DNA from 3 places in the Paenibacillus ottowii genome. Region 1 is predicted to be linked to each of the others. Evidence: riboswitches for the same ligand, from Rfam matches in the RefSeq annotation. Region 1 holds a riboswitch; each other region holds the start of a gene.

Region 1 (8,066 bases):
TGGGGTATCCAAATCGCCATTTCTTCCATGGTCGTATGGAGATGGATGGGCTACAATGCCATCATCTATCTGGCCGGACTTCAGAGTATCCCACATGTGCTGTATGAGGCAGCTAAAATAGATGGAGCAACGGGAGCACAGGCTTTTTTCCGCATCACCATTCCCATGCTGCGCCCAGTTATTTTGTTTACGGTCATTACATCTACCATCGGCGGCATGCAGCTCTTCACCGAGCCACAGGTTCTGGTCGGTAATGACGGCGGTTCGGGGGCAAGTGGCATGACCATCGTTTTATACCTGTACCGCGAGTCGTTCATCAACAACTATTTTGGATACGGTGCTGCCGTCGGATGGGGCATGTTTCTCATCATTGCTGTATTTTCCATCATCAATTGGAAACTCGTTCAAGGTAATAAATAACGATGGAAGGAGCGTCACAACATGATGCAGACACGTAGTAAATCCATTGTTCTGTATGTCGGGCTGCTGGTGGGAATCATCCTGTCCATGTTTCCATTTTATTGGCTGATTGTCATGGCGACCCGTACAACCTCAGACATCTATCGTTTTCCGCCACAGTTGTGGTTCGGCAGCCACTTCCTGGATAACATAACGAGAGTATTGCAGCAGATTGATTTTGCCGGAGCCTTTGTGAATACCCTTTTTGTAGCCAGTTCTGTTACCCTATTGGTGCTGTTTTTTGATTCACTAGCTGGTTTTGCATTCGCCAAGTTTAATTTTCCGGGTAAAAAGGTGCTATTCGTCATCCTGCTAGCTACAATGATGGTTCCTTCACAACTTTCGCTCGTCCCCTCCTTTGTCATGATGGCTTCCTTTGGATGGGTGGGTACGTTCAAAGCGCTCATCATCCCAGGTATGGTAAATGCCTTCGGCATTTTCTGGATTCGCCAGTATGCAGAAGAATCCATTCCCAAGGAACTGCTGGATGCGGGACGTATGGATGGTTGCAGCTTTTTTCGACTGTACTGGAATGTAGCACTGCCGATTTTACGTCCTGCGTTCGCTTTTCTCGGCGCATTTACCTTTATAGGAGCTTGGAATGATTACTTATGGCCATTAATCGTTTTAACAGATGAACGCAAATTCACGCTTCAGATTGCCTTGTCCCAGTTGAACGGAATTTACAATACGGATTATGCAATGGTCATTGCCGGCACCCTGCTGGCTGTACTCCCTCTTATTATTTTGTTTCTTTTTATCAGCCGCCAGTTTATTTCTGATCTTGCCGCCGGAGCGATCAAAGATTAGCTTCACTTGATTCCCCTTATTCTCTTCATGTATAATTGTTAATCGTCATTTCAAATAGCTTACATGGCTAAGTCAGATATTAACGAGCTAGTCAAGATAAGTGATTACGATTTGAACATGAACTACGTACTGAGGGGAACCTTCCAGATGAACAAATTCACATATTATAATCCCACCAAATTAATTTTTGGCGACCATCAAATTAAAGAGTTGCAGCAAGAACTGTTGAATTACGGTAACAATATTTTACTGGTATATGGAGGCGGAAGTGTCAAGCGAAATGGCTTGTATGACCAGGTATTAAACGCGCTAGAATCTCTTCATCTCAACATTCATGAATTGTCGGGCGTTGAGCCCAATCCGCGCTTGTCCACCGTTAAGAGGGGCATCGAGATTTGCCGAAATGAAAAGATAGACTTCCTGCTTGCAGTGGGCGGCGGAAGCGTTATTGATTGCACCAAAGCCATTGCAGCAGGAGCCGAGTATGACGGAGATGTGTGGGATATTATCAACAAAAAGCATATGCCGACCCAGGCTTTGCCCTTCGGTACCATCCTTACACTCGCCGCGACTGGTTCGGAAATGAATCCAGACTCTGTCATTACCAACTGGGAAACAAACGAAAAATACGTGTGGGGCAGCGAGGTGACGCATCCGAAATTCTCCATTTTGGACCCGAAAAACACCTTTTCTGTGCCACGTGATCAGACGGTTTATGGCATGGTAGATATGATGAGCCACGTGTTTGAACAATACTTTCACAATGTCAAAAATACACCCTTGCAAGATCGTATGTGCTTTTCTGTGTTGCAAACGGTGATCGAAACAGCACCCAAGCTGCTGGAGGATTTGCACAACTACGAGCATCGCGAAACGATATTATATGCTGGGACGATTGCTCTGAACGGTACACTGCAAATGGGTTACTTCGGGGATTGGGCTTCGCATACCATTGAACATGCATTATCTGCTGTATATGATATTCCTCATGCTGGCGGTCTGGCGATTCTTTTTCCCAACTGGATGAGACATACAGTAGATCAGGATGCTGCACGCATGAAGCGGCTGATGCTCAGTATGTTTGACTTGGACACTGTAGGTAAAACAGACAGAGAGATTGCTCTAGAAGGAATTGACCGTCTAAGTGCGTTTTGGACAAGTCTCGGCGCCCCTTCCACCTTGGCCGACTACAACATTAATGATGAACAATTGGAAAAAATCGCAAACATTGCCGCCCGTGAAATGGAACACGGAGGTTTTGGTAATTATCAGAAGCTCAATCAGGAAGATATTTTAGCTATTTTGCGTGCATCGTTATAACATTCAAAAGGGAGTGCTCTCAAGCCTGTGATGGCTGAGAGCACTCCCTTTTAGTATTTATGAATTAACTGTTTGTCCTTTTTCTTCTACTTGGATAGCAGCCCCTACATTGGCACCTGCAAGAATCCCCTTTTTCTTATTAGGATACAAAGTATTCATATAGGTTCGGGTTTCTGCAACGACAATTCCCGACAAGCCGAGCAATGCAATCAGGTTCGGAAAAGCCATCATTGCGTTAAAAATATCTGCCAGCAGCCATATCGCATCCAGTTTAATGAACGCGCCCCCACCAACCAGTACAATGAACAAATAACGATAAGGCTTGATCCACTTGACCCCAAGCAAGTACTCAACACAGCGCTCTCCGTAATAGTTCCAGCCGAGCATGGTTGTGAATGCGAACATAATCAGGATGATGGTGAGCAGTTCTGCTCCCAGCGGAAATGCACTGGAGAAGGCTTGCTGAGTCATCAAGCCTGCATCGGTAGGTCCGCTCCACACCCCGCTAACCAGCAGCGTCAACCCGGTCATCACACAAATAACCATCGTATCGATAAACACGCCCGTCATGGAAATCAGTCCTTGTTCCGCAGGCCATTTGGTTTTGGCAGCTGCAGCTGCAATCGGTGCGCTCCCCAATCCAGCCTCATTGGCAAATATACCTCTAGCTACCCCGCTGCGCATAGCCAGCATAATCGTAGCTCCTGCAAATCCACCCGTTGCCGATGTTGTTGAAAATGCCGAATGGAGCACAAGCGCGATTGCAGCAGGAAGCTGGTCAGCAAACCGAATCAGTACAATGATACAAATCAGTACATATAGTCCTGTTTTAAAAGGAACGACCTTCGTCGATACCTTGGCAATACTTTTGAGTCCTCCAATGGTGACCAGAGCTGTAAGGACAGCAATTGTCAGTGCCGTTACAATCGGCGGAACGCCAAAACTGTTTTCAGTAGAAGATACAATCGCCTTGACCTGAGGAAATGTTCCGATCCCGAACAACGCTACCAGCATCCCTGAAAAAGCAAACAGCATCGCCAACGGTTTGAAACGACGTCCCAGGCCTTTTTCAATATAATACATCGGGCCGCCGGAGAATTGTCCATTCCGATCCTTCACCCGGTATTTAACCGCAAGTACACCTTCCGCGTATTTCGTCGCCATCCCAAAGAAGGCTGCTACAACCATCCAGAACAAGGCACCCGGCCCGCCCAGCTTAATGGCTGTCGCTACACCAACAATACTTCCTGTGCCCACTGTAGCCGCCAGCGCCGTACTCAAAGCCGCAAAGCTGCTTACATCCCCGCTGCCTTCATTTGGGGCCTTACCGATGAGCTTGATCGCCAAGGGCAGCCGGAATACCTGCAACATTTTTAGTCGTATGGTCAGCCATAAGCCCGTTCCCATGACAAGAATGATGAGGGGCGCCCCCCATATCCAACTGCTAATCGTTTCTAACACATGTACCAAGTTCATTTCAACCCGCTCCTCCAGCATATTAAAAAACAAAAAAGAGTCAAATCCGTTGATTCGACTCCTGGAGAGGTTAAAGGCACGAAAAAATAAACCAATTTGTGCAGGATCCTATCTCTAAAAAGCTCATAAAAGCCTAGAGTATTCCCTGTCACAGGTTATTCGCGTCTCTGTCCTTTTGCCTGAGAGTTTAAGCAGATGTTATTCTGCGGTGCACCTTCGGCGCCCAATTAAGGGTCTCTCCAGAGTTCTGTCCGTTTACGGTCCCCGCTTATTGCTGTAACCAGCCTTAGCACCTGAGAGTTTTGCCCCTTCGGTCGGAACTTTCGTTCCATCTCCCGCAAACATCAACCAGACATATGAAATTTTTATTTATTATACAGAAAACTTTCAGCTTATTACAAGTGAAAAATTTGTGAAGCCTTTTGACAAATCGATAGGGTATCTATACAAAAAGCGAGTACAGCAGATTGAATCCTTCGGATTTTCTCTGCTGTACCCGCCAAATGATATGGAATTACAATTCTTCACCATTGGTTGCTATCACATTTTTATACCAGTGAAAGGAGTCCTTTTTGGAGCGTTTGAGCGTTCCGTTACCGTCATCATCCAGATCAACGTAGATAAATCCATAGCGCTTGGACATTTCGGAAGTAGACATGCTCACAAGGTCGATCGGACCCCAGCTGGTGTAACCCATCAGATCAACACCGTCAGCAATCGCTTCCTTCATTTGAGTAATATGCTGACGCAAGTAATCAATTCGATATGTGTCATGCACAGAGCCGTCTTCTTCTACCTTATCATACGCACCCAAGCCATTTTCCACGATGAATAGCGGCTTTTGGTAACGGTCATAAAATGTATTCAGTGTAACACGAAGGCCGATCGGATCAATCTGCCATCCCCAGTCGGAGGACTGCAAATACGGATTTTTCACACCGCCAATCAAGTTCCCTGCTGCTTTCTCGCCCTCTGGCCCTGCCGATACGGTCAAGGTCATATAGTAGCTGAATGAGATAAAATCGACCGTATTATGTTTCAAAATTTCGGCATCGCCGGGTTCTGTCTGGATCACAATATTATGTTCTTCAAAATAGCGGTTCATATAGTTGGGATATTCCCCACGAGCCTGCACATCCGTAAAGAACAGGTTCAGCTGATTTTCATGCTGGGCCTTCAGTATATCCTCTGGATTACACGTATGTGGATAACTTTCTATACGGGCCAGCATACAGCCGATCTGAGCACCCGGAATGATCTCATGTCCCCGTTTGGTTGCCAGTGCACTTGCTACAAATTGATGATGCAATGCTTGATATATCGCTTGTTGTTTGTTTTCTACACGATCAATAACCACACCGCCACCTGTAAACGGACTCATGGTCATGACATTGATTTCGTTAAAGGTTAGCCAGTATTTTACTTTGTCTTTGTAGCGTGTAAATACCGTTTCGGCATAATGTACGTAATGATCTACGACTTCGCGCCCCAGCCAGCCATTATACTTCTGGGTTAGACCTAGCGGTGTTTCATAATGAGACAATGTCACCAAGGGCTCAATGCCATACTTACGCAGCTCATCAAATACATTGTCGTAGAATTGCAATCCTGCTTCATTCGGCTCGGCATCATACCCATTCGGGAAAATCCGCGACCAGTGGATAGACATGCGGAATACTTTAAAGCCCATTTCTGCAAACAAGGCAATATCTTCTTTGTAATGGTGGTAGAAATCCACACCTTCACGCTTTGGAAAACGAGCGTTTACCTTGCCAGCCAAGATGTCCTCAAGTCGCTCGGACGAAATTTCTATAGCATGATCGTTCTTACGTTCCGCTCTGGGTACATAGGCAATCATGTCTGCACTCGACAATCCCTTTCCATCTATGTCAAAAGCACCCTCCAGTTGGTTGGCTGCAGTTGCCCCGCCCCAGAGGAAGTTTTTCGGAAATCCTTTTTGCGTCTTCGTCATGGTATGAAAACCTCTTTTCTTAATTTAATGTTTTCACTTTGGTCAATAACCATCAAGTGCTGCAGTGCGAATCAATATCTCCCGGCAACCGTTCTCCTTTGAAATGCATTAATAGATGCTTTAAAATAGACCTAATGCCCTCATGAGCATCCTAATTGTTGTAACGCGTTTCATGTCAAGTATTTTTTTCTTATGTGAGGAGAAGCATCATGTCGAATCTTGATCAAATTGCAAAACTGTCGGGCTTTTCCAAGGCTACGGTATCCAGAGTGTTAAATCAGTCCCCCCATGTAAGCCAAGAAACTAGAGCTAAAATATTAAAAATCATGCAGGAGCTGGATTACGTTCCTAATCGGAATGCGATTTCTTTATCCAAGGGTCAGACGCTCCAGATTGGCATCATTACTTCAACTATTAATGAAATTGTTCTGGCCTTTCTGGACAGCTTTGTGGAAATCGCCGGACAATATGAATTCCAAACCATTATTTATACTTCGGGAGAAGACAAAAAGAAGGAGCTTCAAGCTTTCGAGGATTTAAAAAGAAAAAGAGTCGATGCGCTGGTCATCATTTCCTGCGTGAATGACACTGATTTTTTGAGTACCTATTGCAAATATGGCCCCATTGTGGCCTGGCAACGAATGGAGCATACTGATATTCGCTCCGTCGCTATGGATCAGTATGAAGGATACATGCTAGCACTAAAGCATTTGATACAAAAAGGCTATACTCGTATAGCCAATGCCTTTGGTCGTCCAAGCAGCATTAATACCCACAGTAGACAACGAGCTTATAAGCAGATCATGAATGAGCACAATCTGCCAGTGCTGCCGCATTGGAACTATTCTTCTATTTATAACATTCGTGACGGCGAACAGGTCGTGCGTAATTTGTTACAGCATCGGGAGGCATTTCCGGAGGCTATTCTGTGTGCTAACGATTATGTAGCCGTGGGCATTCTCTGCGAAGCGCGCAGACAAAAGCTGAGAGTACCGGAGGATCTGGCGATTGTTGGGTTTGATAACACGGAGCTTGCGCACACCATGGGAATTACAACGGTTCAAAATCCCATAATGGCTCAGGCGCAAAATGCCTTTTTCATGCTTTCCCCTGAGCTGATTGGACGCCAGATGAAGCTTCATACGCTGGAATATAGCCTCATTGAGCGTACGACCACTTAAGGGTGCAGTTGGCTGTCAAACTAGGCAATTGGGCCTTGATATGAAATATTTTTGTCGAAAGAGAATAAAAAATGTTGAAATCGCTTTTTTTTGTGCTACAATAGCACTATATCGAAGGATTGTGACCGGTGATGCGGGCAATGCCTGAGTTCAATTGAGTGCTATTGCTAACAATAGTGTTGAATTGTGCTTGGGCATTTTTTATTGGTAAAGGATGGGAGGGGGAACTTCAATGATTATTGAGAAGGTGCTCAATAACAACGTCCTGTTGACTAAAAACGATAAAGGTAAAGAGGTCATCGTCATGGGAAGAGGTATTTCCTTCAAAAAGGTGGCTGGCGACCAAGTCGATGATCATAAAATAGATAAGATTTTCATGTTAAATGAAAACGAGTTCACAGCCAAACTAACCGAGCTGCTGAACGATATTCCCGTGTCTCATCTGGAAGTCGTGAATGAAATTGTCACCCATGCAGCAGAAGTGCTCGATACGGAGTTAAGTGATAATATTTATTTAACTTTGACCGACCATATTCATTTTGCCATACAGCGGGAAGAAAAAGGATTGGCACTCAAAAATGCGATGCTGTATGAAATTAAACGTTTTTACAAAAAAGAATTTGCAGTTGGACTGGATGCTCTGCAAAAGATTGAAAATACGCTTGGTGTAAAATTGGGCGAAGACGAAGCTGGATTTATTGCATTGCATATGGTGAATGCCCGGATCGACGGTAACGAGATGCAGGCCACGCTTAAAATGACCGAAATTGTCCAACATATATTGAACATTATTACGTACCATTACGGGATTGTGCTGGATGAAACTTCTTTCAGCTATTCGAGATTTT
Region 2 (8,066 bases), 1.8 Mb from region 1:
CGCAATCACACCCGTCAGGTCATAGCCCAAGAAAGCAGCAATGGGCAATAAAGAGTTTTTGAAAATATGACGGGAATAGATCTTTCCTTCGGGTACCCCCTTGGAACGTGCTGTTTTTACAAAATCCTTCAAACGTGTGTCAATGACCTCATTGCGCAAATACTGGATCGTAGCCGTCGTACTGAGCAATGCGCCCGTAACCGCCGGTAGAATGAGGTGGTACGACTTGTTCACGTAATATGACCATGTCCCCGGCTCCACACCTACATCCACACTGCCACTGGTTGGAAACCAGCCAAGCCTGAATCCAAACACGTACAGCAGCAACAACGCGAGTATAAATAGGGGGGTTGCAAAGCTGAGATAGGTATATCCCACCACGGTTTTATCCAGCAGACTATGCTGATACCGACCGCTAAGTACTCCTAGCGGAATGGCGATCAGATACGTCAGAACCAGAATCACTACGCCCAGAAAAAACGTATTTCCCAAACGACTGCCAATCAAATCGGTAACGCTAATTTTATGTACATAAGATTTGCCCAGATCCCCATGAGCAAGCTGGACAAGCCAGTTCCCATATTGCACCCACACCGGGTCATTGAGCCCCAGTTTTTGCCGCTGTTCTTCCAGTGCAGCCGGATTCAGATTGGGTGTTGAAGTGATGAGCCCTGTCAGGGCATCCCCCGGCATAGCTTTGGCTAGGAAAAATATGAGCACACTTAGTGCAAAAAGTTGAGGGATCATAACCAGCAGCCGACGCATTGTAAATTTCCACATATTCTGTACCTCCCTTAGGGTAGCGCGACTTGATGGGATGGACTTACGGATTTCAGGGCAAACGGCTTTCCACTTGCATCTAGATGTTTGGGGAGCTCTGACTTGTAAGAGGATAAAAGCATTTGCCTTTTGTGGGCATTTTCTAGCCGCTTCGCTGGATCGATACTGGGAATGGTGGCAATAAGCCGCTGGGTATACAAATGCTGTGGACGCTCATAAATATCCTGTTCGCTTCCCTGTTCCACTAAGCGGCCTCGGTACATAATGCCGATTTGGTCGCACATATGGCGGATAATCCCCAGGTCGTGACTTATGAATAAATATGTCAATTTGAACTCCCGCTGCACATCCTTCATAAAATTAAGCACCTGTGCCTGCACAGAAACATCAAGCGCCGATACCGGCTCATCAGCAATAATCAGTTTTGGATTTAATGTCAGCGCACGCGCAATCCCGATCCGTTGCCGCTGACCCCCGGAAAATTCATGCGGGTATTTGTAGGCTGCGTCAGCGTTCAAGCCGACCTTCTCCAGTAGCGTCTGTACTTTCCTCCGCTCTTCCTCATTACTCAGTCGTTCAAAGTTTCGCAGCGGTTCAGCAATGACATCCAATACACGCTTACGCGGGTTCAGCGAAGAATAGGGGTCCTGAAAAATCATCTGAATGTCTCTACGCAGCGGATGGCGGTTATTACGACTCAAAGCCGCAAGATCCTTTCCCTTAAAAAGAATCTGTCCACTCGTCAGCTTATTCAGGCCGATAATTGTCCTTCCTGTCGTCGTTTTTCCGCAGCCGGATTCTCCTACCAGTCCGTAGGTTTGGCCAGCCTCTATGCTGATCGACACACCATCCACTGCTTTTACCTGGTCAACAATGCGCTGGAAAAAACCACCGCGCACCGGATAATACACCTTCAAATTATTTAGCTCCAGTAGTGCCATGAGCAGCCTCTCCCTTTGTCTCGTCTTCAAAATGAAAATGCTGGTAACATGTACAGCGGACCCAATGGCCGGGGGAAATTTCATTTAATTGAGGATGGTCTTCATGCATTCCCTGCTGAATCCAGGGAATACGCGGAGCAAAACGACAGCTACTACGGGGAATATCTTGCAATGAGGGAACCATGCCACCGATGACATGCAGCGTTTCTCCCTTGGTATGCGATCCCGGCATGGAGGCCAGCAAGGAACGCGTATACGGGTGCAGTGGATGCCGGAATAATTCAAAAACATCAGCGCTTTCGACGATTTCTCCGGCATACATGACCACCACACGGTCGGCTACTTCGGCCACAACGCCAAGATCGTGCGTAATCAGAATAATTCCGCTTCCGGTCTCCTGTTGAAGCTGTTTGAGCAAGTCGAGAATTTGCGATTGAATGGTCACATCGAGCGCAGTCGTCGGCTCATCTGCAATAATAAGAGAGGGTCGGCAAGCGATGGCAATCGCGATCATCACACGCTGACGCATCCCTCCTGAAAGCTCATGCGGATACTGTTCATACACACGTACAGGGTTGGGGATATCTACGCTTTCCAGCAGCTCCAGTACACGCTCCCTTTTTTGCTTCGTAGAAAGGGAAGTATGATAATCGAGATTTTCCTCGATCTGCTTACCAATGCTCATTAACGGGTTAAGTGCTGTCAGCGGGTCCTGAAAGATCATGCCAATGCCCGCTCCGCGAATTTTATTCATTTGCCCTAAGGAGAGGCGGATCAGATTCGTGCCTTTAAAAAGAACCTCTCCTTCGACACGTGTCCGCTCCATGTCATGCAGTTGTGGGATTGAAAGCGCCAGCGCGCTTTTGCCACAACCGGATTCTCCGACCACAGCCAGCACTTCATTGGGGTTGACCGTCAGATCCAGATGGTCGACTGCGGGGTGATATTGATCGTTAATGCGAAAAGATACGGATAATCCTTTAATCTCCAACACAGGTTCGATATTCAATGCGTGCGCTTCCCCCATTCTCCATGGTCTTGTCCCGCTAATTCTCACCATGTTTGATGTTAAAACCTTCCACAAACATTACATACCATTTTTGTCGGAATAATTTGAATACATCCTATCACCAGTATATGGATATATCAATTAAGATTATGCTATCAACATCATTTAAAAAATCAATGATCCAGCAGTGGCGCGACTTTCCTGGCACAAAATGTAACCCAATAACCAACCACAGGTTAATTTTCATCACAAAAAAGCCGTTTGATCCCCTACAAAGGATCAAACGGCTAACTAGCACCCAACAACTCACTCTGATTTTTTTACATTTGTTACGAAGCCGCTCCATAGGAGCCCGATTTGAATGTTTTTGGATCGTACCATTTGTAGCCTGCTGCTGGAGCAGACCAAGGCTCAGGTTGCGGTTCCGTGGAAGCCGCTGGCTCCTCAATCGGCAGAAGCTTCGTCGGTTGATCCAGCGTTAAGCCTGCCACATCGGATAATTTGGTGTAGTCCTGCTTCCATGCAAGCCATTGGACCGTTTGCACCAGGAAGGTCGCATCGTCCACTTCCTTGAAACCATCATACGTCTTCTTCGACTGTCCGTTTTCCTCGCGCACATATTTCGGTGTAGCATCTTCTACGGGAGAAGAATCACCGATGAAGGCTGCCTTGCCTTGACCGACCTTGGAGATTGCCGCAAATGGCCCTTCCGCACGGCCCCCGCCGTTATAGACACCCTGGTCTACAGCATTGCCCCATTTTTTCGTACCTGTCGGGATATAGGCAATTCCCTTCGCTTTGGTAGGATCAATAATAGCCAGCGTAGAGCCCGCATGCATAGCAATTGAACGTACACCCTTGGTAATGCCAAAAGATTGATCTTCAGCTACAATGTCCGTAGCATTCACGTCACCAAGCGCATTATAGCGGAAACGAACGCCAAAGTTGGTTGCCAGCCAATCAGAGCTAGTTAACCCTTGCATCGCCGGTGATGCTGCTTCTTCTGCAGTCATGCCTTTTGCCGGATTAGTGTAGGCTCCACGACGATAGCCATTCATAACCTCGGAGGCATCCCAACGGTTTTTGTTGCGGTCCGCATTATAGTGGTCGGAGATGAAGAAAACACTCCCCCCGTTATTCACGTATTGTAGCAAAGCCGCCTGCTCGGAAGCTTTAAATGGAACATTCGCTTCACCGATGATGAACACATCATATTGGCGCAGCTTGTCATAGGTTATGGCTTGTTCCCCAAAAGTAAAAGGAATAGAGCGGTTCAATTGGTCCACAGTAAAACCTACATTACGCAATCCATCGGCAAAATCAGAGAAGGCGCCGTCAATGACCCAATCTGCTGCCCCAGCCGTCTGTGCGTGCGTATTATCGAACAGCACTTTTTTACCTTTGCCGTCCGGCAATGTCGTACCGGGCTGACCCGGGTTTCCAGGATTAGGCTCGCCTGGATTACCAGGTTCCCCCGGCTCGCTTCCATTCACCAGTTCCACAGCGCTTGGGCTTTTTACTCCGCCAAAATTATTGTAGGCGCCAAGTGTACCTGTCACACGAATTTTACTGCCGATCAGCTCAGGATGGCCTGTTAGTCCATATTGCCCTCTGTACGCTGATGTCAGCTGCACATCCAGTAGATTCGACGTGCTACGTTCATTCACCTGGTCGGCAATCAGTACGTTAAAATCATTCGCAAACGGGGAAGAAAAATTAGCCGTTTGCGATCCGGTAGCATGTCCAACAATGTAGCCTTCCACCGTCACTGTGCCTCCACTACCTTGGCGCTGAAGGGCTTCGGCTACTGTCAGTGCTCCCTCTGCTTTGACCTGACCGAATGGAACGAAGATCCCGATCAGCAGCGATATGATCGCCGCCAGATGCAGCACCCCTTTCAAGCGTGAACCTGTGAACCGCGAGCCTTTTACCATACGTCAATATCCCTCCTATAATTCCATAAATGTACTTGTCCTCTATCAGATTAGCTATCAATCTTCTAATTCCTTCCTGGTTTGATCCATAATTATGTAAATTTTTATCTTTTTTATCGGAAACACACTTGTTTATGTAAAAATCGAACCCTGCGATTGACAGCGAGCGCGGCATACATTACGCTAAGGAAGATATGTAGAACGGTATACGCGAATGAAGATGACGGGAGAGTCTGTCCAGAGGCTTACACGCTGGCGGCACCGAAGGAGCAAGCCGCCAGCACCCGGCTGGCGGATAATCTCTCAGGTCCATGTATCGTCATCTGACGCAACTCTGGAGAGAGCGCAAGCCACCCAAGGGGTAAGGCGGTATGGACACCGCACGAAACTCTCAGGTAACGAGGACAGAGATAAGGGGAATTTCCTTATCCTGTCCTTTTTTGTGCTCACATTGTACGTCAGCATCAGGAACCGTTATATCCGTGCAAAGACGCGGAAATACCATATACTATGGTTGTAGAACATACAGGGGGCCATACCATGCGTTTCAAAGATGTATTTTCCATTATCGGTCCGGCCATGACCGGACCCTCCAGCTCACATACTGCAGGCGCGGTGCGGCTTGCACGCGTTGCCCGGCACTGGCTCGGGGCGCAGCCTGACCGCGCCCGCATGACACTGTACGGCTCCTTCGCCGACACGTACAAAGGACACGGTACCGACCTGGCACTCATCGCAGGCCTGCTCAATTACGATACGGACGATCACCGGATTCCCGATGCCGAGCAATGGGCGGAGCAGGCTGGAATGGCCGTAGAATTTGCCGTTAGCGGACTCCCCGCGCCCCATCCGAACACCGTCCGTTTCGAGCTATGGAAGGGCGAGGATCAGCGCACCCTGCTCGGCTCCTCCATCGGAGGCGGCAGTATCCATGTCCAGCAGCTCAACGAATTCCGAGTTAACCTGACCGGAGAACTGCCTACGTTGGTGCTTCTCCACTCGGATAAGCCCGGTACATTAGGTGCGGTAACTTCAGCATTGGGCGCTGCTGACATTAACATTGCCTACATGCATGTGGATCGCAAAGGTCGGGATGGTGAAGCACTTACTGCCATCGAAACGGACAGTCCTCCTACGGCTGAACTGATTGCCAAACTGCGTTCTTTGCCTCATATGTATGAAATTAAAATGATTAATCTGAAAAAAGGAGCTGAATCCGATGCGGTTTAGCCATCTGCATGAAATCAGCGCGATATGCGCTGAGGAATCCACCACGATTGGCCGCCTGATGATTCAAGAACAGGTACAAGAGACGAATACAACGGAAAAAGAAATCTTCCGCCAAATGTCTGATTATTATGAAGTCATGAAGGAGGCCGTTCATCGCGGTCAGACGCAAGACACCGTATCCCGCAGCGGATTGACGGGCGGGGACGGCAAGCGCCTGGCCGAGTATCTGCGGACAGGGGAGACCTGCTCCGGCGACGCCTCCGCGCTCGCCATGGCTTATGCGCTCTCTGTGTCGGAGGTGAATGCATCCATGGGGCGCATTGTCGCCACGCCCACTGCTGGCTCTTGCGGCGTCATCCCCGGCGTGTTCATTAGTGCGCAGGAGCGTTTCGGCTGGGATGACGAGCATATGGTGCACGGCTTGTTCGCAGCCGGAGCCATTGGCTACGTCATCGCCAACAACTCCTTCATTTCCGGCGCGGAGGGAGGCTGTCAGGCTGAGATTGGCTCAGCCATCGGGATGGCCGCTGGTGCAATGGTCGAGCTGCGCGGCGGCACGCCTGAACAGGCCATTCACGCTGTAGGCCTAGCGCTCAAGAATACGCTCGGTCTGATTTGCGACCCCGTTGCCGGGCTCGTCGAGATTCCGTGCATCGTGCGCAACGGGCTGGGAGCCGTGACCGCACTTGCCGCAGCGGATATGGCTTTGGCGGGAGTACGCAGTGCCATTCCGTCTGACGAAGTCATTGACGTGATGCTTGAAGTCGGCAGCGCAATGCCGTCGAAACACCGCGAGACCGCCAAAGGCGGCTTGGCCCAGACACCGACCGGCAAGCGCTTGACCGAATCCCTTACACGCAACACACTGGCCAAGAAAGACAAGTCATAGCTCTAAGCATTAAACCAACTACTTTTCCTCTATAAAACAAGACGAATATTTCTCCCCCACATTCTCCAAGGGAAAGAGAATTCGCCCTTAAAAATAAAGGAGCAAGCATACGTCTAGGGACGACATGCTTGCTCCTTTTCTTTTCAATCGATTACAGATTACTGGACAGTTACCTGTACCTTCGTCATTTTACCTGCATATTTCACGGTAATTACAGCTTTGCCCTTGCCCTGTGCCTTAATGTTACCGTCTTTGACGGTCGCAACAATAATTCTGGACGAGGACCAGACAGCCGGTTTGGTGACATCCTTCTCCGACTCGTCCTTATATGTGGCTGTCGCCGTAACCTTAGCCAACTGCCCTGCCTTCAGGTTCAAAGCGACTTCGTCCGTTTGCAGGTATTTAAGCGTATCAACATCTACAGGCACGCTGATCACTTTCCCGCCGAACTTCGCCTGAATGTTAGCTTTACCATAGCTAACCGCGGTAACCTGACCCTTTTTGACAGTGGCGACCCTATAATTGGATGTTTTCCATTCAGCTTGGGTCGTAACATCCTTTTCTTTACCATCACTGGATTTAACCACAATGGAAATGGTTTTTTGGTCTCCAGATTTGAGGGATAACGCGATGGCATCCGCTTCAATCTTTTGCGCTACGTCTACTTCTACCGTAAACGTAATGGTTTGCTTGCCATAGGAAGCCGTAACGGTTGCCTTACCGTTGGCATTCGCTTTAATCAAACCTTCGCTAACTTCAACTACCTTGACGTTGCTAGTAGACCAGGTGGCATCCTTGGTTACATCTGTTTTTGTACCGCCACTCTTAACGCCAGTTACTTTCAGTTGCTTTGTTTCCTGAGCACCGAGCACAATGACACGCGAATCGGTTTCCAGACGGTCTACAAGGCCTACTTGCACGTTAATCGTCAGCTTTTTGCCATTGTAGGTCGCTGTAATCACTGCTTTACCAGTCGCTTTACCCGTAATCGTTCCCTTGGACACAGAAGCAATATCTTCCGCACTTGAAGTCCATTCTGCATCCTTTGTAACATCTTCCTTACGCCCGTCCGCATAAGTAGCCGTCAGAGTCGCAGTATAATCCTCATTAATATCAATTGTTGCCGTTTTAGAGGACAAAGACAGATCACCAGGTACATTTACGGATACCGTAGCTGTGGCTGTTTTACCGCCATAAGAAGCTGTGATCGTTGCCTCACCTGTTTTATAACCTGTGACTTCTCCCCCGCTGACAAAAACGATATCTTCATTACTGGACTTCCA
Region 3 (8,066 bases), 1.5 Mb from region 1:
CTCAGCATCGGCAAATATCCACCTTTTGGTGTCATCAGGAAATAAGCGATGATACTACCTGGTGAAGGAGCAGCAACCAGTCCGGCACCTGTCAACATAAAACAGAAGGTTCCCACAACGCCCCCAGCTATAGCAGCAAGAATCAGAATCGGCTTCATCAAAATGTAAGGGAAATAAATTTCATGAATCCCGCCGAAAAAATGAATGATGACTGCACCAGGAGCAGACGACTTCGCAGAGCCTTTACCGAACAGGCAATAGGCCAACAAAATACCGAGGCCTGGCCCAGGATTGGATTCAAGCATGAACAAAACGGATTTTCCGGTTCTTGAAGCTTCCTCCAGCGCAATTGGACTCAATACTCCGTGATTCAATGCGTTGTTGAGAAATAATACTTTTCCGGGCTCAATAATGAGGTTGACAAGCGGCAAAAGCCCTGCATTTACGAGAAACTGTACCCCTGCCGACAGCACTTGGCTGATGGTTTGTACGACTGGGCCGATGCCCACATGAGCGAGTAGTGCTAGAATGGCACCGATAATCCCAGCCGAGAAATTATTGACCAGCATTTCAAAACCTGATTTGACTTTGCCTTCAATGGCCTTATCGAACTTCTTCAATATCCATGCAGCCAGCGGACCAGCTACCATCGCGCCTAGGAACATCGGGATATCGGCCCCCACAATGACACCCATCGTCATAATGGCACCGATCACACCTCCACGCTGTCCGTGAATCATTGTGCCTCCTGTATAACCAATCAGCAGCGGCAGCAAATAATTTTTCATCGGATCAACCAGTTGTGCAAAACCCTCGTTCGGGAACCACCCGGTCGGAATAAAAAGTGCTGTAATTAATCCCCACGCGATAAAGGCCCCCATATTGGGCATAACCATACCGCTGAGAAAACGGCCAAAACGTTGTACGGCAACACGAGCGCCACCGCTTGAACTGGACTTTGTGTCCACTGTGCTCATATTCATATCCTCCTTGTGAGTAAATAGCATCACTACCTTTTCTTAAAATTCATACTAAATGACAGCGCTATCTTCATCAACGAAATGAAAACGTACTTTCGTCATGAACGTTGATGACAACATTTAAATTTAAAGTAACGCCAAGGCATTATACCTGCATAATTCTTCTTAATATGGCCGATAACAATAGAAATTAGTCGAAGAAACATCGTTGTAAATCTGCATATTTTTTAGTGGGACACCCTTCTAAATCTGAGGAAATGACGTAATTACGCCTTCTAAAAACAACAAAAAAATAGCCGCTATGTCAGGTCATAGCGACTATTTTATACAAAAACCGAGCGGACTCACGATGCTCTTATTTAATTCAAGATCCATACAAAAAATCAAAATAAAAGGTAGTAATTCATGCTGTATTACTTATTATTGCTGATCCGAAATCAACTGTTCGTACTGCTCCGCAGACAGCAGTTTGCCCACAGCTTCCTCGACATCATTGCTCATCTCTACTTCGATCATCCAACCCTTTTCATAGGGAGATTCATTCACCAGCTCAGGTGTGCTTTCCAGAGCTTCATTCACTTTCATAACGGTTCCCGCCACCGGAGCAAAAAGATCGGAGACTGTCTTCACCGATTCAATTGTGCCGATCTCCGCCCCCTGTTCAATCGTTGTTCCCACCTCAGGTAATTCCACAAAAACAATATCACCCAGCTGATGCTGTGCAAAGTCTGTAATGCCGATTCGCAACGTTCCATCCGCTGTGCGCTGAACCCACTCATGTTCGTCTGTATACCAGAGTTCCTGTTTCACTTCACTCATCCTGCTTCGCCTCATTTCCACATGAATAAAATGCTTTTGATCACTTGTATTAGACAGGTTAAGATTATGACAACAAGAACATCCATGTCAATAATACTAACAAAAATACTTCATACCAACCTATATAGCATAGTCTATCAAAAATAATAACTTGTAACAAACGCTTACATATCCTTATTTATACATTAAATGTTTTTCATATTGTTTCATATGACATTTTTATTGACATTTTGAATGAATTTGCGTATTAATGGGTTATAGCAAATGCTTTTGGAAATACATCGACAACTGCAAACGCGGATGAACGCGGAGGGAGAGACTGCCAAAAGGATTCTCATAGCTGTTGTCGTTTGTGAGACAGTTATGCACGCGAATCGGATCAAGTTGTTACCTGCAAAACCGGGTAGCATACCATTGATCCAAAAGGTAGCGCCGAAGGAGTAAACTTGCATTGCAGGTGAATCTCTCAGGCAAAAGGACCTTTGCCGGACGCATCTCTGGAGAGCATTCGCGATTAGAGCGGATCACCCAAGGGGAAACCTGGTACATACCGGGGTAACTTTCTGGTATCAAGGACAGAGCTGAAAAAAGAGTATGGACCGCCGTCTATACGTTTCTTTCAGCCTGTCTTTTTTGTTTTGGCCGATTACACTGGATAGGAGTGGAAAAATGTCTAATTTGCGAAGAACACCACTATATTCGTCCTACGGGACGCAACCCGGAGTTCGTTGTATTGACTTTGGCGGGTGGGAGCTCCCCGTTCAGTTTAGCGGCATTCAAAAAGAACATGAGGCCGTCCGCCAACGCGCGGGTTTATTCGATGTCTCGCATATGGGCGAGTTTTTGGTTGAGGGCAAAGAAGCCGAGGCTTTTTTGCAGCGAGTAACCACAAATGATGTCAGCCAGTTGGAACCGGGCCAGGCACAATATTCACTCCTGTGTTACCCCGACGGAGGCGTAGTGGATGACTTACTTGTATATTGCAAAGGACCAGAGCGCTACATGCTCGTTGTGAATGCTTCCAACATCGACAAAGATTGGGATTGGCTCATTCGTCACGTACCTGCATCGGTTCATCTGGAGAATGTGTCTGACGCAATAGCATTGCTGGCATTGCAAGGACCAGAAGCAGCACGCATTGCCGCTGCCGTAACAGATACAGATATAACGAATCTGGCATCTTTCCGATTCCAGGAGAACGTGCAATTGTTTGGAGCAAAAGCGCTTGTCTCGCGAACCGGATATACCGGGGAAGACGGCTTTGAATTTTATATACCTGCTGAGGAAGCACCTGCCGTCTGGGATGGTTTGCTTCGTTGCGGTGAGTCGTATGGGCTGATTCCTGCTGGACTTGGTGCTCGCGATACGCTGCGCTTCGAGGCGCGGCTGCCGCTGTACGGACAGGAGTTATCTGCCACCATTTCACCGCTTGAGGCTGGTTTAGGTTTCTTCGTCAAGCTGAGTAAAGGAGATTTTATCGGCAGGGAAGCACTACAACGCCAGAAAGAACAAGGAATTCCTCGCAAGTTGATTGGGCTGGAAATGATGGACCGCGGCATCCCGCGCGCTCATTATCCGGTATTTGCTGAAGGCCAACACATCGGTGAGGTCACCACGGGCACCCAGTCGCCCACCTTGAAGCGCAATCTAGGGCTGGCCCTGGTGGACAGTCGTTTTAGCACCCTAGCTACACCGCTGGAGGTCGAAATTCGTGGTAAGCGTCTGCGTGCGGAGGTGGTCGCAGCCCCCTTTTATAAACGACCACGCTGATCTTAAACTCTCTTCATTCCTGAAAAAGCGATCATATCGTGTGTGAAATTCTGGATTTTCCAATCCCGGTTATATATTAGCTAATTTATTATCTAAATTTTGCTTTTTGAAAGGAGCCAGAACCTATGAAGCAGCATCGCTATCTCCCCATGACCGAACAAGACCAAACCGAAATGCTGCATGTGGTGGGCGTATCATCCATTGACGAGCTATTTAGTGACATTCCAGAGGCTATTCGATACCAAGGGGAACTCCCTCTTTCCTCTCGGCTCGACGAAAGAGCCTTAACCCGCCACATGGCCAGACTGGCCGGACACAATGCCAATACTGATACACATGCCAGCTTTCTTGGTGCAGGCATTTATGATCATCATATTCCGTCCGTTATCCAACACATCACCTCACGATCCGAATTTTACACCGCCTATACCCCTTATCAGCCGGAAGTAAGCCAGGGCGAGCTGCAAGCCATCTTCGAGTTCCAGTCGTATATTTGCGAATTGACAGGTATGGCTGTAGCGAATGCCAGTATGTACGATGGGGCGACAGCTCTGGCGGAAGCAGGCTCATTGGCTACCGCAGCCACGCGCCGTAAACAGCTCATCGTATCAAGGTCTGTCCATCCAGAGGCACGTCAGGTATTGGCAACCTATGCACGCGGATTGGATTTGGACATCGTGGAGATTGGCTGTTCAGACGGCGTAACGGATGTCGATGCGTTAGCCGCAGCTGTATCGGAACAGACGGCGGCTGTTTTGGTTCAGAGTCCCAACTTTTTCGGAGCCGTCGAAAATTTGAAGCCGATGGCTGACCTCATCCATGCGCAGCAAGGGCTTATGGTTGTCAGTGCCAACCCACTGGCGCTTGGCTTATTGGAGGCGCCTGGCAAGCAAGGCGCAGATATTGTGGTAGGCGACGCGCAGCCGCTTGGGATCTCGTCCTCCCTCGGCGGTCCGACCTGCGGTTACTTTGCCGTTTCACAGGCGCATATGCGCCGTATCCCTGGACGGATTGTAGGCCAAACCACAGACCGTAACGGCAAACGCGGTTTCGTACTGACCTTGCAAGCGAGAGAACAGCATATCCGCCGCGAAAAGGCTACCTCTAACATTTGCTCCAATCAAGCGTTGCTTGCTTTAACGGCATCAGTGTACTTGTCCGTCATGGGAAGACAGGGTATCCAGGAAGTAGCCGAGCTGAATGTGCATAAGAGTCGCTATGCATTAGAGCAATTGCTGAGCTTGAAAGGCATAACTGCCTCGTTTCATGCACCGACTTTTAATGAGTTTGCCCTTAAACTGCCTGAAGGTATGGATATAAGTAAACTTCAGGACAATCTGTTAGCTGCCGGATTTATTGCAGGCTATGATTTGGGCCGGGACTATCCGGAGCTTGCTGGACATATGCTGATTGCCGTAACCGAGCAAAGAACCAAAGAAGAGATCGACCAATTTGTACACACCTTGGAGGGATTGCTATGACACACGCCGGACAGGATCAGAAACAAGAGCTGTTGCAGGAACATGATCAGGCGCTCATTTTTGAATTGAGCCGTCCGGGTCGCATCGCCTATTCCCTTCCTGAGTGCGATGTCCCTCGTCGCCCGGTAGCAGAGCTTTTGCCAGATTATGCGCTGCGCAGCGAGCCTGCGGCGTTACCGGAGGTATACGAAGTAGATGTTATTCGCCACTATACCGCTCTGTCCCAGCGCAATTTTGGCGTCGACAACGGATTTTATCCGCTCGGCTCCTGTACGATGAAATACAACCCGAAGGTGAACGAGGATGTCGCCCGTTACGCAGGCTTTGCTAAAATCCATCCCTATCAGCCGGAGGGTAGCGTCCAGGGTGCTATGGAGCTGCTGCATACGCTCCAAAACGATCTGGCTGCGTTGACCGGCATGGATGCCGTCACGCTTCAGCCCGCTGCTGGCGCCCATGGCGAATGGACCGGGCTGATGATGATCCGCTCGTACCACGAAGCACGTGGTGAGCGACGTACCAAGGTGCTCGTGCCGGATTCCTCGCATGGAACGAACCCCGCCAGTGCAAGTGTCGCGGGCTTCGAAACAGTCACCCTACCCTCCACCCCAGAGGGGCTGGTGGATCTGGATGCGCTGCGTCAAGCCGTAGGCAACGACACCGCTGCGCTCATGCTGACCAATCCAAACACGCTGGGTCTGTTCGAGAAGCATATTACTGACATTGCCGCGATCGTGCATGACGCAGGTGGTCTGCTTTACTATGACGGGGCAAATTCCAACGCCATCATGGGGATTACCCGCCCCGGGGATATGGGCTTCGATGTGGTGCATCTCAATCTGCACAAAACGATGAGCACCCCTCACGGCGGAGGCGGCCCTGGCGCGGGACCTGTCGGCGTAAAGCAGCGACTGATTCCCTATTTGCCCAAGCCGCTTGTCGTACGTGATTCGCAGGGTATGTACCGCTGGGATCGGGAGCACGGAGATTCTATTGGACGGGTTAAAGCCTTTTACGGCAACTTTGGCATTCTCGTCCGCGCCTATGCCTATATTCGCAGCTACGGTCCTGATGGCTTGAAGCGAGTATCCGAATGCGCTGTACTCAATGCCAACTACATGATGCATCGGTTGGCTCCGCATTTTGACCTGCCTTACCCTGGGCATTGCAAACACGAATTTGTCATGTCAGGGCGAGGCTTGAAGAAATTTGGAGTGCGCACGCTGGATGTAGCCAAACGATTGCTTGATTTCGGTTATCATCCACCTACCATTTATTTTCCGCTAAATGTAGAGGAATGCATCATGATCGAGCCGACGGAAACAGAAAGCAAAGAGACGCTGGATGCTTTTGTCGACACTATGATTCAAATTGCGCGCGAAGCCGAGGAGGATCCTGAGCTGGTGCTCAATGCACCCTATACCACTCCCGTCACGCGCCTGGATGAAACCACTGCGGCACGTAAACCTGTGTTGAATTGCGCATGTAGTTAAAAATCAATTTCAACCTAGTAGCCCAAAGCATACAAAAAAGCCGGTATCTGTTTAGATACCGGCTGCTGTATGTATACAGCAATTTTTGTTGGAAAAAGATATAACCTTTGAAAATGTGATACCCTTCCTTATGCTTCGATGCTTTGAACCAATTCAACAACTTGCTCAGCTGTTTGCATATCCAGAGCTTTTGCAGCCAATTTCTCCATGTCCGCACGGGACAATTTTGAAATTTGGCTACGTGCTGGCAGAATGGAAGTAGCGCTCATGCTGAACTCATCAAGTCCCAGACCCAGCAGCAACGGAATTGCTGTTGCGTCTCCTGCCATTTCACCGCACATGCCAACCCAACGTCCTTCACGGTGAGCGGCATCAATAACCATTTTCACCAGACGCAGAATGGATGGATTGTATGGTTGATACAGGTAAGATACCCGTTCGTTCATACGATCCGCTGCCATCGTGTATTGAATCAGATCGTTAGTACCGATACTGAAGAAATCCACTTCTTTTGCGAATTGGTCAGCCAATACTGCAGTAGAAGGAATTTCAACCATGATGCCCAACTGAATTTCTTCAGATACGGCTACACCCTCGGCTACCAACTTTTCTTTTTCTTCCAACAAAACAGCTTTCGCTTCACGGAATTCGTTCAGCGTAGCAATCATTGGGAACATAATGCGCAGGTTACCATGCACGCTTGCACGCAATAAAGCACGCAATTGAGTGCGGAAAATATCCTGGCGATCCAGACACAGACGAATCGCACGGAATCCGAGGAATGGATTCATTTCTTTTGGCAGATCCAGATAAGGAAGTTCTTTGTCGCCACCGATGTCCAAAGTACGGACTACAACTGGCTTACCTTCCATTTTTTCCAGAACGGTTTTGTAAGCAGTGTACTGTACTTCTTCGGATGGGAGCTTGTCGCGTCCCATGTACAAGAACTCCGTACGGTACAAGCCGACGCCTTCTCCACCGTTGTCCAGAACACCAGCTACATCGTTAGGCGTACCGATATTGGCTGCCAGTTCGACATGAACACCATCGACGGAAACCGTAGCTTCGCCACGCAGCTTGCGCCACTCTTCGCGTTGCTTGTCATAAGCCACCTGTTTAGCACGGTATTCCGCAACAATTTCTTCGGTAGGATTCACGAATACATGACCATCCAGACCATCGACGATAATCAAATCCCCGCTTTTCGCTTGAGACAATATATTTTTTGTTCCTACAACAGCAGGAATTTCTAATGAACGAGCCATAATAGCCGAGTGCGAAGTGCGTCCGCCGATGTTTGTTGCAAAGCCTTTAACAAATTCACGGTTCAGCTGAGCTGTGTCGGAAGGTGTCAAATCTTCTGCAAGTACAATCGTTTCTTCGGCAATTTCTGCAGGGCTGACAAAATGAACACCAAGCAGATGATTGAGCACCCGTTTGGTTACATCACGCATGTCCGATGCGCGTTCTTGCAAATACGCACTTTTCATATTTTCAAACATGGAAATAAACTGTGTAGCTAC

What was found. Region 1 has a riboswitch for glycine ahead of ACQQ6X_RS19215 (alanine/glycine:cation symporter family protein). Riboswitches for the same ligand answer to the same signal wherever they lie in the genome.
Region 2: it holds a riboswitch for glycine, as region 1 does, so the genes downstream of both, sdaAB (L-serine ammonia-lyase, iron-sulfur-dependent subunit beta) here and ACQQ6X_RS19215 (alanine/glycine:cation symporter family protein) in region 1, are expected to answer to the same signal.
Region 3: it holds a riboswitch for glycine, as region 1 does, so the genes downstream of both, gcvT (glycine cleavage system aminomethyltransferase GcvT) here and ACQQ6X_RS19215 (alanine/glycine:cation symporter family protein) in region 1, are expected to answer to the same signal.

What each region holds. Positions count from the first base shown of each region.
Region 1 covers NZ_CP191577.1:4,131,544-4,139,609, forward strand. The annotation lists gene ACQQ6X_RS19200 (carbohydrate ABC transporter permease) at 1-420, shown strand, start outside; gene ACQQ6X_RS19205 (carbohydrate ABC transporter permease) at 442-1,269, shown strand; gene ACQQ6X_RS19210 (iron-containing alcohol dehydrogenase) at 1,417-2,589, shown strand; gene ACQQ6X_RS19215 (alanine/glycine:cation symporter family protein) at 2,647-4,065, opposite strand; glycine riboswitch at 4,223-4,318, opposite strand; glycine riboswitch at 4,337-4,413, opposite strand; gene ACQQ6X_RS19220 (glycoside hydrolase family 1 protein) at 4,580-6,037, opposite strand; gene ACQQ6X_RS19225 (LacI family DNA-binding transcriptional regulator) at 6,247-7,218, shown strand; gene licT (BglG family transcription antiterminator LicT) at 7,451-8,066, shown strand, end outside.
Region 2 covers NZ_CP191577.1:434,835-442,900, reverse strand. The annotation lists gene opp4B (oligopeptide ABC transporter permease) at 1-780, opposite strand, end outside; gene ACQQ6X_RS01990 (ABC transporter ATP-binding protein) at 795-1,721, opposite strand; gene ACQQ6X_RS01985 (ABC transporter ATP-binding protein) at 1,699-2,730, opposite strand; gene ACQQ6X_RS01980 (DUF6359 domain-containing protein) at 3,060-4,664, opposite strand; glycine riboswitch at 4,879-4,993, shown strand; gene sdaAB (L-serine ammonia-lyase, iron-sulfur-dependent subunit beta) at 5,205-5,894, shown strand; gene sdaAA (L-serine ammonia-lyase, iron-sulfur-dependent, subunit alpha) at 5,884-6,783, shown strand; gene ACQQ6X_RS01965 (Ig-like domain-containing protein) at 6,942-8,066, opposite strand, start outside.
Region 3 covers NZ_CP191577.1:47,756-55,821, forward strand. The annotation lists gene ACQQ6X_RS00215 (PTS mannitol transporter subunit IICB) at 1-977, opposite strand, end outside; gene gcvH (glycine cleavage system protein GcvH) at 1,401-1,799, opposite strand; glycine riboswitch at 2,191-2,288, shown strand; glycine riboswitch at 2,292-2,388, shown strand; gene gcvT (glycine cleavage system aminomethyltransferase GcvT) at 2,469-3,569, shown strand; gene gcvPA (aminomethyl-transferring glycine dehydrogenase subunit GcvPA) at 3,695-5,050, shown strand; gene gcvPB (aminomethyl-transferring glycine dehydrogenase subunit GcvPB) at 5,047-6,543, shown strand; gene ptsP (phosphoenolpyruvate--protein phosphotransferase) at 6,672-8,066, opposite strand, start outside.